Regions from separate parts of the Methylococcus sp. ANG genome, predicted to be linked through region 2. Evidence: predicted binding sites of a transcription regulator. Region 2 holds the regulator's gene; each other region holds the start of a gene.

Region 1 (4,790 bases), 1.5 Mb from region 2:
GCCGACGGCGAATCCCTGCGCAACCGTCTGCGCGGCCGCCTGCTCGACATCGTCCGCCCCTGCAGCGTGCCGCTGGTCATCCCGCCGGAGGTCCGGCCCTTCGTCATTCTGGTGGTGGGGGTCAACGGCGTGGGCAAGACCACGACCATCGGCAAGCTCGCCAAACGGCTGCAGAACGAGGGCCACAGCGTCATGCTGGCCGCCGGGGACACCTTCCGCGCCGCCGCCGTCGAGCAGCTCCAGACCTGGGGCGAACGCAACAAGATCGCGGTGATCGCCCAGCACAGCGGGGCCGATTCGGCTTCGGTGATCTACGACGCCGTGGAGGCCGCCAAGGCGCGCGGGGTCGACGTGCTGATCGCCGATACCGCGGGCCGGCTGCACACCAAGTCGAACCTGATGGAAGAGCTGAGCAAGATCAAGCGCATCATCGGCCGTCTCGACGAGACCGCGCCGCACGAGGTGCTGCTGGTGCTGGACGCGGGCACCGGCCAGAACGCCATGTCCCAGGCCAAGCTGTTCAACGAGGCGGTCGGCCTGACAGGGCTGGCATTGACCAAGCTGGACGGCACCGCCAAAGGCGGGGTGATCTTCGCGCTGGCGCAGCAGTTCGGAATCCCCATACGCTTCATCGGCATCGGGGAAGGCATCGACGATCTGCGCGACTTCGATGCCACCCAGTTCATCGACGCCCTGTTCGCCGAGGAAGAGACGAGCGGGACCGCCCGCTTGCATTGAGGCCGTGCTGGAATTCAAAGAGGTCTACAAGCGCTATCCCGAGCTCGGCGAAGCCCTGCACGACGTCAGCTTCCACATCGGTCGCGGCGAGCGGGTGTTCCTCACCGGCCATTCGGGGGCCGGCAAGAGCACTCTGCTCAAGCTGGTCGCCGTGATCGAGCGGGCCACGCGCGGCCAGATCGTGCTGGACGGCCGGAACATCACCCATGCCTCCAACCGGGAGATTCCCTATATCCGGCGCAAGCTCGGCCTGATCTTTCAGGACTACAAGCTGCTGTACGACCGCTCCGTGTTCGAGAATGTCGCTTTGCCGCTGGTCATCGCCGGATTCAACCCGGGCGAGGTCAGCCGGCGGGTGCGTGCGGCACTCGGCAAGGTGGGGCTCTTGTCCAAGGAGAAGCGGCTGCCGCAGACCCTGTCCGGGGGCGAGCAGCAGCGCGTCGGCATCGCTCGGGCGATCGTCCACAAGCCGGACTTCATCCTCGCCGACGAGCCCACCGGCAACCTCGATCCGGAGGCCGCGCGGGAGGTCATGGACATCTTCCGCGATTTCAACGATCTCGGCGTGACCCTGCTCATCGCCAGCCACGACGAACAGCTGATCTCGCGGGCTGGGGGGCGGGTCTTGCGCCTGCAGCGCGGAAGCCTGTCGGAGGTGGGGGCATGAGACGGCAGCGCCGTCGTGCTCAGCGGCGGGTCGCGCCGCCCGCGCCCCGGAGACGCAGCGGTCCGACCCTGGTCGACCGGCTGCAGAGCTACCTGGTTTCGCACGTGCAGACCGCGAAGGAGGCGCTGTGGCGGATGCGGCGCACGCCTTTCGCCATGGCGCTCACCCTCCTGGTCATCGCCGCCACGCTGGCGCTGCCCACCAGTTTTCACGTGCTGGTGAAGAACCTCCGCCTGGTCGGCGGAGACCTGGAGGCGACCAACGAGATTTCGCTTTACCTCAAGCCCGATCTGTCCAACGATGCCGGACGCAAGCTGGCTGACCGGCTGAAAAGCCACGCCCAGATCGCCGAGACGCGGCTCGTCACCAAGGAAGCCGGAATCGAGCAATTGAAGACCTACAGCGGTTTCGGCGAAGCCTTGTCGGCCTTGAATTTCAACCCGCTGCCGGTGGTGATCGGCATACGTCCCAAGGATTCGCTGGCCCAGCCCGGGCAGGTGGAACGCCTCGTCGCCGAACTCAAAGCCCTGCCCGAAGTCGATATGGTGCAGAGCGACATCCAGTGGATGCACCGTCTCCATGCCATGCTCCAGGTCGCCGAACGCAGTTTCGGCGTCCTCGGGGCATTGCTGGCGGCCGCGGTGGTGTTCATCATCGGCAACACCATCCGCCTGGAGCTGTACGGCCGCCGCGAGGAAATCATCGTGCAGAAGCTGCTGGGCGCGACCGACCGGTTCATCCGGCGGCCTTTTCTCTATACCGGTTTCTGGTACGGCTTCCTCGGCAGCATCGGCGCGTGGATCGTCGTCGGCGTCATGCTGCTGATCGTCAGGGCGCCGATCCGCCAGCTCAACGTGCTCTACGGCAGCGACTTTTCCCTGGCCTTTCTCGGTTTTCAGGAGACGATGGCGCTGATCGGTATCGCCTGTTTCTTAGGGATAGCCGGCGCCTTCGCCGTGCTCATCCAGCACCTGCGGGACATGCGTCCCGAGTGAGCGGCAGGCGCGAGGGCTTGCCGAAGCAAGGAACTTGCGCTAGTTTTGGCACTCAAATGGGACGAGTGCTAAAACCCATCCCCATCACAACAGGGCATTCCATGACTCACGAATTGACTCTCCCGACCAATTTGCCCCTCGGCTCCATCGACGATTATTTCGCCGCGGTGAACCGCCTGCCGCGGCTGGATGCCGACGAGGAGCGGGAACTGGCCATCCGTTTCCGCGACGAGCAGGACCTGGAGGCCGCCCGGCGCCTGGTGCTGGCGAACCTGCGTTTCGTGGCCTACATCGCGCGGGGTTATCTCGGCTACGGCCTGCCGCTGGCCGACCTGATCCAGGAGGGCAACATCGGTCTGATGAAGGCGGTCAAGCGCTACGATCCGGACGTCGGCGTGCGGCTGGTTTCGTTCGCGGTGCACTGGATCCGCGCCGAGATCCACGAATTCATCATCCAGAACTGGCGCATCGTAAAGATCGCCACCACCAAGGCCCAGCGCAAGTTGTTCTTCAACCTGCGCAAGATGAAGAACCGGCTGGGCTGGCTCACCCCCGAGGAGGCCGCAGCGGTTGCGGAGGAGCTGGGCGTGGACGTCGAGGACGTCTACAAGATGGAAAACCGGCTGAACAATCCGGACATGGCGCTCGAGGCGCACGGGGAGGATGACGGCGACGACCGCGAGGGCCACGCACCCATCCATTATCTCCAGCAGGAGGGGGCGGACCCGGCGCTGCTCATCGAGCACAGCGAATGGGAAAACCGCCAGCAGGAGAGACTGCAGCAAGCCATCGGCCAGCTCGACGACCGCAGCCGCGACATCGTGGCCAGCCGCTGGCTCAGCGAAGACAAGCTGACGCTGCACGATCTGGCGGCGCGCTACAACGTCTCTGCCGAGCGCATCCGCCAGCTCGAGAGCAGCGCGATGAAGAAGCTGCGCAACGCCCTCGCCGACGCTGCTTGATTTTCAAAAGGCGGACGGAGCCTGTCCCGGACTTGATCCGGGAGCGCCGGCCGGCCGTATCCGCCCCTCCCCTCAGGCCGATCCCAGCTCCAGCGCTTTCCAGACATCGAGGCAGGCTTCCGCCCGGTTCAGCGTGTAGAAATGCAAGCCGGGAGCCCCTTGCTCCAGCAGCCGCCGGCACAGCTCCGTCACCACCTCCAGACCGAAGGCCCGGATCGCCCTGCGGTCGTCGCCGAAGGCCTCCAGCCGTTTGCGGATCCAGCGCGGGATGTCGGCGCCGCACATGTCGGAAAACCGCGCCAGTTGCGAATAATTGGTGATCGGCATGATGCCCGGCACGACCGGGATGTCGACACCGAGCCGTTCGCAGTCGTCGACGAACCGGAAATAGGCTTCGGGATTGTAGAAATACTGGGTGATGGCGCTGTCGGCGCCGGCATCCACCTTGCGCTTGAAATTCTTCAGGTCGCTCTCGGCGCTGGCCGCCTGGGGATGGACTTCCGGGTAGCAGGCCACCTCGATGTGGAAATGGTTCCCCGTTTCGGCACGGATGAATTCCACCAATTCGTTGGCGTAGCGGAATTCGCCCGCCGACAGCATGCCGGAGGGCATGTCTCCCCGCAGCGCCACGATGTGGCGGATGCCATGCGAACGGTAGGCTTCGAGGATCTCACGGATGCTCTGGCGGGTGGAGGCGATGCAGGACAGGTGCGGAGCGCACTCGATGCCTGTGGTCTGCTGAATCTCCAGCGCCGTTTCGAAGGTCTTCTCGCGCGTCGAGCCGCCGGCGCCGAAGGTCACCGAGCAGAAGCGCGGCTTGAGCGGCGCGAGCTTGTTCAATGTGCGGCGCAGGTTCACCGCCGCCTCTTCGGTTTTCGGCGGAAAGAACTCGAAGCTGAATTCCCGCGGATATTTCTGTTGAGTCTTCATTGCACTCCCCCTCACCCCGGCCCTCTCCCAAGCGGAGAGGGTGAGCAAGGTTGCTGCGGCTTTCATGTGGAGGAAAACGAAATCGTGCAGGGGGCAGGATTTCGGATCGAGGTGCTCGGAATTTCCGATCGAAACCCGGGAATTCCGGGTTTCGATGCGTACGAAATAGCCTTTTGAGCTATCAGTAGCGATAGTGGCCCGGCTTGTATGGCCCTTCCACCGGCACGCCGATGTACGCCGCCTGTTCCGGACTCAGCACCGTCAGCGCCGCCCCGATCTTCTTCAGGTGCAGCCGCGCCACCTTCTCGTCCAGGTGCTTGGGCAACACGTACACCTCGTTCTCGTACTTCCCGCCGTGGCAGAACAGCTCGATCTGCGCCAGGGTCTGGTTGGTGAAGGAGTTGGACATCACGAAGGAGGGGTGTCCCGTGGCGCAGCCCAGGTTCACCAGCCGACCCTCGGCCAGCAGGATGATGCGGCGGCCTGAGGGGAAGATGA
Region 2 (4,790 bases):
CTTCAGCGCGGTTTCGCAAGGGCCGCGGGTGCGCAGGATCAGGTCCTCCACCAGCGCCTCCAGCTTGGCCCGGGTCAGCTTGATGTTGAGGTGCTTGGGTCCGGTCGCGTCGGCCGTGATGTAGGGCAGGTTGATCTCGGTCTGCTGGCTGGAGGACAGCTCGATCTTGGCCTTCTCGGCGGACTCCTTGAGGCGCTGCAGCGCCAGCGGGTCGTTGTGCAGATCGATGCCCTGCTCCTTGCGGAATTCGTCCACGATGTATTCGATGATGCGCAGGTCGAAGTCTTCACCGCCGAGGAAGGTATCGCCGTTGGTCGACAGCACTTCGAACTGGTGCTCGCCATCGACTTCCGCGATCTCGATGATGGAGATGTCGAAGGTGCCGCCGCCCAGGTCGTAGACCGCGATCTTCTGGTCGCCGCGGCTCTTGTCCATGCCGTAGGCCAGCGCCGCCGCGGTCGGCTCGTTGATGATGCGTTTGACGTCCAGGCCGGCGATGCGGCCGGCATCCTTGGTGGCCTGGCGCTGGGAATCGTTGAAATACGCCGGCACGGTGATGACCGCTTCCTTGATTTCCTCACCCAGATAGGCCTCGGCGTCCTTCTTGAGCTTCATCAGCACGCGCGCCGAGATCTCCGGCGGCGCCATCTTCTTGCCGGCGGCTTCCACCCAGGCGTCGCCGTTCTCCGCCTCGACGATGGTGTAAGGCACCATCTTGATGTCCTTCTGGACGACGTCGTCCTTGTAGCGCCGGCCGATGAGGCGCTTGATCGCAAACAAGGTGTTCTTCGGATTGGTGATGGCCTGCCGCTTGGCAGACTGCCCCACCAGCACTTCGTTGTCGGGGGTGAATGCGATGATCGACGGCGTGGTGCGCGCGCCTTCGGCGTTCTCGATCACGCGGGGTTTGCCGCCTTCGAGGATGGCCACGCACGAATTGGTGGTACCCAGGTCGATCCCGATAATCTTTGCCATGGATTTCTCCGGTTTATAGGTGATTGTTCTGAAAGCTTAGAGGCTATGTGAGGCCGATCCTAAGGGATTTCAAGCCTGGGCCACGACGACGAGTGCCGGCCTGAGCAGCCGGTCGTTCAGCAGGTAGCCTTTCTGGAAGACCTTGACTACGGTATTCGGCTCGGCCGCCCCGGCGGATTCCATGGCCATGGCCTGATGCTGGTCCGGATTGAACTTCTCACCGACCGGATCGAGGGCCACGATGCCGAATTTTTCGAACACGTTCTGGAACTGTTTCAAGGTCAGCTCCGCGCCTTCCCGGAGTTTGGCGACGTCGGGCGTATCGGCGGATGACGCCGCGATGCCCAATTCCAGGCTGTCCATGACCGGCAGAAGCTCCTTGGCGAATTTTTCCAGGGCATACTTGTGGGCGTTCTGGAGGTCTTTTTCCACCCGGCGGCGCAGGTTTTCCATTTCCGCCTGGGCCCGAACGAAACGGTCCCAATTTTCACTTGCCTGCTGCCGAGCCTCGAGCAGGGCCTTTTCCGGCTCCCCGGCGGGCGCTTCTTCGGCGGGCTTGGCCTCCACCTCCAGGAGTTCCGGTTGAGTCTCTGCGCTGGGGCCGTTGGTCAATTCTTCTTCGCTCATAGTCCGATTATAGGGTTCAAAATTTTCTCGATCGGGAAAAACGAAACCGCCCGGCTCCTTCAGGAGAGCGGGCGGCGGACGTCCCGGTGCCGTCACAACTCCGGAGACGTTAAGTTGGGGCCAGCGTCCGCTGATTCAAGGCCGCCCCCACCAGTTTCGCGGTGACGTCCACCAGCGGGATCACCCGCTCGTATTTCATCCGGGTCGGCCCGATCACGCCGAGCACGCCCACCACCCGGTCGTCGACGGAATAGGAGGCGGTCACCAGACTGCAGGGCTCCAGCGGCCTGAAGCCGCTCTCTTCTCCAATGAGTATCTTCACTCCGGGCGAGTCGAGGCAGCGATCGAGCAGGCCGACGATGCTTTCCTTCTGCCGGAACGCCTCGAACAGGCCACGCAGCCGATCGACGTCGGCCAGCTCCACGAAGTCCATGAGGTTGGTCTCTCCACGCACCAGGAACGGCTTCTTGGAGCGCCCGCCCTCGAGCAGGGCCTGCTCGGCGATCTCGCCCGCCTGCAACAACTGTTCGCTCAGACGGTTGCGTTCGTTCTCCAATTCGGCGCGCAGATGCTCCCGCGCCGAGGCCATGTCCTTGCCGCCGCAGACAGCGTTGAAGAAGTTGGCGGCGGCCTGTAATTCCGCGGCGCTGAAACTGTGGGGCGTGTGAATGATCTTGTTGTGGATTTCCTGGTCGCTCGTCACCAGGATGGCCAGCACCCGGTGGTCCGACAGGGGCAGAAATTCGATGTGCTGGAACGCCAGGGCTTCCCGCCTCGGCATGGAGATGATGCAGGCCATGTGGGTCAGCTCGGACAGCAGCTTGGAAGCCGCCTCCAGCAAGTCGCGCGGGTTGTCCCGGCTTTCGAGATCCAGCCACAACTGGTCGACGATGCCTTGCTGCAAAGGCTTCACCGTCAGCAGAGAGTCGACGAACAGGCGATAGCCGCTCACGGTGGGCAGGCGCCCCGCCGAGGTATGCGGCGAGGTGATCAGGCCGAGCTCCTCGAGATCGGCCATGACATTGCGTATCGTTGCCGGACTCAAGCCGGCATCCCTGGCGAGAACACGCGAACCGACCGGCTGGCCTTCGCCGATATAACGCTCCACCAGCGCCTTCAAAAGGTGCTGCGCGCGCTCGCTCAGTTCGGGGAAACTCGCCACGGAAACTCCGGAAAGATTCTGGATTAGCACTCGACCGTATGGAGTGCCAAAAACTAACAACCCCTAGATTAAGTGTCAAGAAGGTCCTACCATTTGGCGAAAATACCGTATCCGGAGCATTTAACCGGCGGCGGCGATTAAGCCTTGCCAATTCTGTCAAGACCTTAAGGCATCGAACTTTCAACCCTTCCCTTTCTCACCCGAGTTCAGGCGGATGCTTTCGCAATTTCGCACCATCGCGCTCATCGGCAAACCGGACGCTCCCCGGATAGCGGATACTCTCGCCGCCATCCATGCCTATTTGCTGACTTCCGGACTCGAAATCCTGGTGGAACGCGGCTGCGCGACGCTTTTTCCACATGCCGCCCGGATATGCACGATGCCCGAACTGGCGCAGCGGGCGGACATCGCCGTGGTCGTCGGCGGGGACGGCACTTTGCTGGGAGCCGCGCGGAGCCTTTATGCGCACGGCGTTCCCCTCATCGGGATCAACCTGGGCCGGCTGGGCTTTCTGGTGGACATTTCCCCGAACGAGGCCGTCGGCAAGCTCCATGCAATCCTGACCGGCTCCTATCGCGCCGAGGAACGTTACCCCCTGGTGGCACGGCTGATCCGGGACGGTGAGACCGTCGCACAGGGCAGCGCCGTCAACGAAGTCGTCGTCCACAGCGGCAGCGCGACCAGCATGATAGAACTCGAAACCGCCATCGACGGCGTATTCCTGAATTCGCAGCGCTCCGACGGCCTGATCGTCTCCACGCCCACCGGTTCGACCGCCTATGCGCTGTCGGCCGGCGGCCCGATCCTCTACCCCGCGCTCAACGCGATGGTGCTGGCGCCGATCAACCCCCACACGCTGTCCAACCGTCCCATCGTCATCTCCGGGGACAGCCTGGTCACGATCGCGTTCCGGCCGAACAAGGAATTCCGCGCCCAGGTGAGCTGCGACAACGTCCCCTTCCCGGACGTCGCGTTCGAGGACCGCATCGAGATTCGCAAGGCGGAGCAGCCGTTCCGCATCCTCCACCCGACGGATTACGATTTTTTCCAGATCCTGCGGCTCAAGCTCAACTGGAGCAACCGCTAGGCCATGCTGACCAGCCTTAGCATTCGGGACCTGGCGGTGGTATCCGCCCTCGACCTGGACCTCCGGCCCGGCTTCACCGTGCTCACCGGCGAAACCGGGGCGGGCAAATCGATCCTCCTCACCGCCCTGGGGCTCGCGCTCGGCGACCGGGCCGACTCCGGCCTGGTGCGGCCGGGCGCGGAGCGCGGCGAAGTCAGCCTGTGCTTCGATCTGGAGGACGCTTCGCCCGCACGCGACTGGCTCATCGACAACGAACTGGCCGAAGCCGATGAAGAAACCTGCCTGATCCGCCGAACCATCAACACGGACGGGCGCTCGCGCGCTTTCATCAACGGCCGTCCCGCGACCCTGCCGAACCTCCAGGCCTTGGGGAGGCATCTGGTGGAAATCCACGGCCAGCACGCCCATCTGAACCTGTTGCAGGCCGGCGAACAGCGGGCCTTGCTGGACCGGCACGCGGGCAGCCGCGAACTGGCCTCGGAACTGAAGCGGATTTTCGATCGCTGGAAAGAGATTTCCGACCGGATCGACCGGCTGCAACAGGACGCCAGCAGCCGCAACGCCCGCCAGGAACTGCTCCAGTACCAGGTGAACGAACTGGAACAGCTCGAGATCGAGACCCTGGATTACCGCGCCCTGTCGGAAGAGCACGAGCTGCTGGCCAATCTCGGCCGGGTCTCCGAAATCGGCTATGCGCAGCTCAAGCTGCTCTACGAGGACGAGCAGTATTCGGTGAACGGCCTGCTGGCCCAGTCCACTCACGCGGTCGGCGAACTCGCGCAGATTTCCCGGGACTTCGCCGAGTCCTTGGATCTGCTGGAAAGCGCCCGTATCCAGGTCAAGGAGGCGGCGATGGCATTGCGCCATCACCTCGACGCGCTCGATCCCGACCCGGCCAAATTCGCGGCGCTGGAACAGCGGCTGGCGGAGGTTCACCAG
Region 3 (4,790 bases), 450 kb from region 2:
AGCAGGTCGCCTTCAGTTCGAAAACAAATTATAGGCGAAGGGTGACCGGAGTCATTAGGCGGTAATTTCGTCAGGAAATTACTAATCCGCTCGGACTTCAATAGTATATCCTGAATCCGTGTTCCCCTCGGCTTACACCTTCCCATCGGGCCTGAACGCATGAATTTCGAGCGCTCTCCCTTGGGATTTGCCCTCGCTACCGGCGATCCGGGGAACATTCGACCGGGGTTTCGGGGCCAATCTGCTTGGCGTGCGCTTATCGTCAGCTCATTTTCCGCTCCCTGCGCGAGACTGTCCCTTCCGGGGTTCCGGAATCAGGGATTCGAGGCGTGCGGCAGGCATTTCCCGTCATCCGGACGCCGCCGCCCACAGCCGATTCTGAAGCATCACGAACACGGCTACGTTTGCCGCCACGCCACGACCGAAATCGAGGATCAGCCGGCGGGCATGGGCGACGAACTTCGCCGCCCGGTACCTGATCTCCTGCAGCACGGTCCGGATGCGGCGGCGCTTGGCCGGATGACGGATCGGCGCAATCTCGCCAGTCAGGCCGATCTGTCCCAAGAGACGCAGGCAGTTGTAGGCGAAGGCCGCCAGATGCAGGATCACGTCGTGGGTGTCGAACTTGCCCGAGGGCAGCCGTTCCAGGTCGAGGTCGGTCTTGACAAGCCCGAAGGGCGCAGGACGCCACGCAGTGGCGGTCCTGAGCGAAGCGAAGGATTCGGCGGAGCCGAACAACTCGGAGTGGAACTGCTCATGCATGCCGTGGTGCTGGTAGAGTTCGATCACTTCCTCGGCGGAACAGGAGAGCGTCGTCCACCCGCCTTCCAGTTCGACCTCCGGGGCCAGCAGGTGTTGGCCCTTCTTGTCGATGGTGCGCTCGACGACCCTGGCGACCAGGCGGAAGGAGCGCTTCTCCTTGTGCCAGGCGCGCTCGATGTCCAGCGACAGGAGGGCCTCGCGCTTACCGGGGCGAGTCTCGGCAAAGGCGCCCGCGTCCTCGGCGCGCGCCACCCAGGCCGCCTTGTCCTGCTTGCGGGGGTTCCACTTGCAGATGAAGTCGAGGCTTCGCCCCAGCGCGGCTTGCCGGTCTCGCTCCGCGGCCTTGGCGAACAGGAGCTGTGCGCCGTCGAAACCGCTGTCCTCGCGCAGCAGCACGGGCTGATCCGGTTTGACCAGGCGTTCGATGCGCGGAAACAGCCGCTCGTAGAAGTAGTGCGTCTCGAACGCCGAGTGGCGGGACCCTGGCCTCAGTTCCAGCCCGGTGTTCCAGCCTTCGTTGCCGAGATAGGCGGCAATCGGCGTGTAACCGTCGAAGCCCTGATAGGTGCGCGACACCGCTTCCTTCTTCGTGCCACTATTGTCCATGGCGAAGGTATCGATGTCGCAGCAGACATAGCCCTTGTGCGGCGTGATCGGCGCCTCGGTTCGCTCCAGCAGCCTCAGGGAAAGCTCATCGGCCAGATCGCGGATGGCTTCCGCCTTGGCATTCAGACGCTGGCGCAGCCACACGGCTCCGGGCACCTTCGTCAGCCCCAGCGACTCCTTGAAGAAGCGGTCCTCCCGAAACGGTTCGATGGCTTCGAAGTCGCTCTTGCCCAGACTCAACAACCCGACCACGCTCTTGACGATGTCCGAGGTGCGCATGCCTTGCGACACCGGAATCTTCGGATCAATGACCGCCTCCACCTGCGCCGCCTGGCAGCACTGGCCAATCAGCGCCAGGCCGGAATACGAGGTCAGTTGCAGCTTGCTGGATTGCTTGACTTTAAAGCGCGGCATGATCAAATGGGTGACATCGAAAATGGGCTAATTATACAATGGATTCAATATGTTATGAATTATTTAGAGGGTGGGAGCACGGATTCAGGTTCCAGGCAACCCGACGCCCCCCGCTAGAACCTTTGGATTCAACATTGCCGGTCGGAAGGCGGATTCCACAGTGCGCGCGACTCCACCTTTTTGTCCCACATCTGGCACACTCACCTTGCCGACATCTCCGTGAGACTTCTCTTGGTCCCTGATGTGAGTCGCCGAAACTCAAGACTTGAAATCCAAGTTTGACGTCTCTATATCGCTGGCAGCACCCGAGTGAGAGTGCTAACCGCTGAATCCCGTGCATTTCGCACAATTCGTTGAAGCAACATAGTAAGGAGTTCCAAGTCATCATGAAAATCCGTCCCTTGCATGACCGTGTTGTGGTTGTCCGCCGGGAAGAAGAGAAAACCTCTCCGGGCGGCATCGTGATCCCCGATACCGCGAAGGAGAAGCCGATCAAGGGCGAAGTCGTCGCCGTCGGCACCGGCAAGGTGCTTGAGAACGGTCAGGTGCGCGCGCTGGAAGTGAAGGCGGGCGACGCGGTGCTCTTCGGCAAGTATTCCGGCACCGAAATCAAGATCGAGGGCACGGAGTACCTGATACTCCGCGAAGACGACATCATGGGCGTCCTCGAATCCTGATCTTTAGATTGTGCCAAGCTTTTGATTTGAACACTGGAGGAATGAACTGATGGCAGCAAAAGATGTACGTTTTTCGGACGATGCCCGTCACCGCATGCTGGCCGGCGTGAACGTATTGGCCGATGCGGTGAAGCAGACCCTGGGTCCGAAGGGGCGCAACGTCGTTCTGGAGAAGAGCTTCGGCGCTCCGGTCGTGACCAAGGACGGCGTGTCCGTCGCCAAGGAGATCGAGCTAAAGGACAAGTTCGAGAACATGGGCGCACAGATGGTGAAGGAAGTCGCTTCGAAGACTTCCGACGTCGCCGGTGACGGCACCACCACCGCGACCGTGCTGGCCCAGGCCATCGTGCGCGAAGGCTTGAAATCGGTTGCGGCCGGCGCCAATCCGATGGACATCAAGCGCGGCATCGACCAGGCGGTCGGCGTCGTGGTGGAGGAATTGAAGAAGCTGTCCAAACCCTGCACCGACAGCAAAGCCATCGCCCAGGTCGGCACCATCTCCGCAAACTCCGACGAAAGCATCGGCCAGATCATCGCCCAGGCCATGGATACCGTCGGCAAGGAAGGCGTGATCACGGTCGAGGAGGGGTCGGGCCTGCAGAACGAGCTGGATGTCGTCGAAGGCATGCAGTTCGACCGCGGCTATCTGTCGCCGTACTTCATCAACCAGCAGGACACCATGGGTGTCGAACTCGAGAATCCTTACGTCCTCCTGCACGACAAGAAGATCTCCAACATCCGCGACCTGCTGCCCGCGCTGGAGAAAACCGCGAAGTCCGGCCGCTCGCTGCTGATCATCGCCGAGGACGTGGACGGTGAGGCGCTGGCCACCCTCGTGGTCAACAACATGCGCGGCATTCTCAAGGTCTGCGCGGTGAAAGCCCCCGGTTTCGGCGACCGCCGCAAAGCCATGCTGGAAGACATCGCCATCCTGACCGGCGGCCAGGTGATTTCCGAGGAGCTGGGCCTGAGCCTGGAAAAGGTCGAACTCGCCGATCTGGGCCAAGCGAAGAAGATCCAGATCAACAAGGACAACACCACGATCGTCGACGGTGCCGGCTCCACGGATGCCATCAAGGCCCGGGTCGAGCAGATCCGCAAACAGATCGAGGACACCACCTCCGACTACGACCGCGAGAAGCTGCAGGAGCGCGTGGCCAAGCTGGCCGGCGGCGTGGCCGTCATCAAAGTCGGCGCTGCGACCGAGGTCGAAATGAAGGAGAAGAAGGCTCGAGTCGAGGACGCACTCCATGCCACCCGCGCGGCCGTCGAGGAAGGCATCGTACCGGGCGGCGGCGTGGCGCTGATCCGCGCCCAGCAGGTTCTGAAGACGCTGCAGGGCAAGAACCACGACCAGACCGTCGGCATCGCCATCCTGCGCCGGGCCATCGAGGAACCGCTGCGCCAGATCGTGGCCAACGCCGGCGAGGAGCCTTCGGTCGTGCTCGCGAAAGTCCAGGAGGGCAGCGGAACTTTCGGCTACAACGCCGGCACCGGTGAATACGGCGACATGATCGAAATGGGCATCCTCGACCCCACCAAGGTCACCCGTTCCGCCCTGCAGAACGCGGCTTCCGTCGCGGGCCTCATGTTGACCACGGAAGCGATGGTCGCGGAAATGCCCAAGAAGGAAAAGGGCGGCATGCCGGCAGGCGGCGGCATGGACGACATGATGTAATCGACGCCGGGTTCGGGGAGCGTCCGAGGCCCCAAACCGCAAGGAAAGCGGAAGTCTCCGCTGCAACCCCCGGTTCCCGCGCCGTCATGGCGCGGGATCGGGGGTTTCGTTTATGCGCCGGCGAACCAGCCCCGCGTCCGGTTGCATACCGCGCACACCGAGAGCATCACCGGCACCTCGACCAGCACGCCCACCACGGTGGCGAGAGCCGCCCCGGATTCCGGGCCGAACAGGGTGATCGCGGTCGCCACCGCCAGTTCGAAGAAATTGCTGGCTCCGATCAGGGCTCCCGGCGCCGCCACTGCGTAATTCACCCGGAACAGGCGCATCAGGCCGTACACCAGCGATGAATTGAAATACACCTGAAGCAGAATCGGCACGGCGATCAGCGCGACGTGCAGCCAGCGGCCGGTGATGTTGTCGGCCTGAAAGGCGAAGATCAGCACCAGGGTCAGCAACAGGGCGCCGATCGCCACTGGGTGCAGCCGGGGCAGGAACACCTGATCGAACCAGGCGGCGCCCTTGCTGCGCAAGAGCCAAAGCCGCGACAGCACGCCGGCGGCCAGCGGTATCACGATGAACACCACAACGGAATAGAACAGGACGTCGAACGGCACTTCCAGCCCCGCGGCCCCCGAAACCAGGTATTTCAC

What was found. Region 2 encodes HrcA, which represses chaperone genes, less so after heat shock. Its sites were predicted from a motif close to TNTTAGCACTCNNNNNNNNNGAGTGCTAANA; they were not measured.
Region 1: a site for HrcA is predicted at 2,444-2,474, ahead of rpoH (RNA polymerase sigma factor RpoH). Genes of this name have one in related genera too.
Region 3: a site for HrcA is predicted at 2,076-2,106, ahead of groES (co-chaperone GroES). Genes of this name have one in related genera too.

What each region holds. Positions count from the first base shown of each region.
Region 1 is NZ_CP160399.1:2,898,617-2,903,406, forward strand. Features, by position in the region: gene ftsY (signal recognition particle-docking protein FtsY) at 1-738, shown strand, start outside; gene ftsE (cell division ATP-binding protein FtsE) at 743-1,405, shown strand; gene ftsX (permease-like cell division protein FtsX) at 1,402-2,400, shown strand; gene rpoH (RNA polymerase sigma factor RpoH) at 2,502-3,362, shown strand; gene metF (methylenetetrahydrofolate reductase [NAD(P)H]) at 3,435-4,292, opposite strand; gene ahcY (adenosylhomocysteinase) at 4,474-4,790, opposite strand, start outside.
Region 2 is NZ_CP160399.1:250,998-255,787, reverse strand. Features, by position in the region: gene dnaK (molecular chaperone DnaK) at 1-975, opposite strand, end outside; gene grpE (nucleotide exchange factor GrpE) at 1,045-1,602, opposite strand; gene hrcA (heat-inducible transcriptional repressor HrcA) at 1,712-2,764, opposite strand; gene ABZN20_RS01160 (NAD(+) kinase) at 2,979-3,851, shown strand; gene recN (DNA repair protein RecN) at 3,855-4,790, shown strand, end outside.
Region 3 is NZ_CP160399.1:700,147-704,936, reverse strand. Features, by position in the region: gene ABZN20_RS03330 (IS1380 family transposase) at 349-1,782, opposite strand; gene groES (co-chaperone GroES) at 2,169-2,459, shown strand; gene groL (chaperonin GroEL) at 2,509-4,137, shown strand; gene arsB (ACR3 family arsenite efflux transporter) at 4,248-4,790, opposite strand, start outside.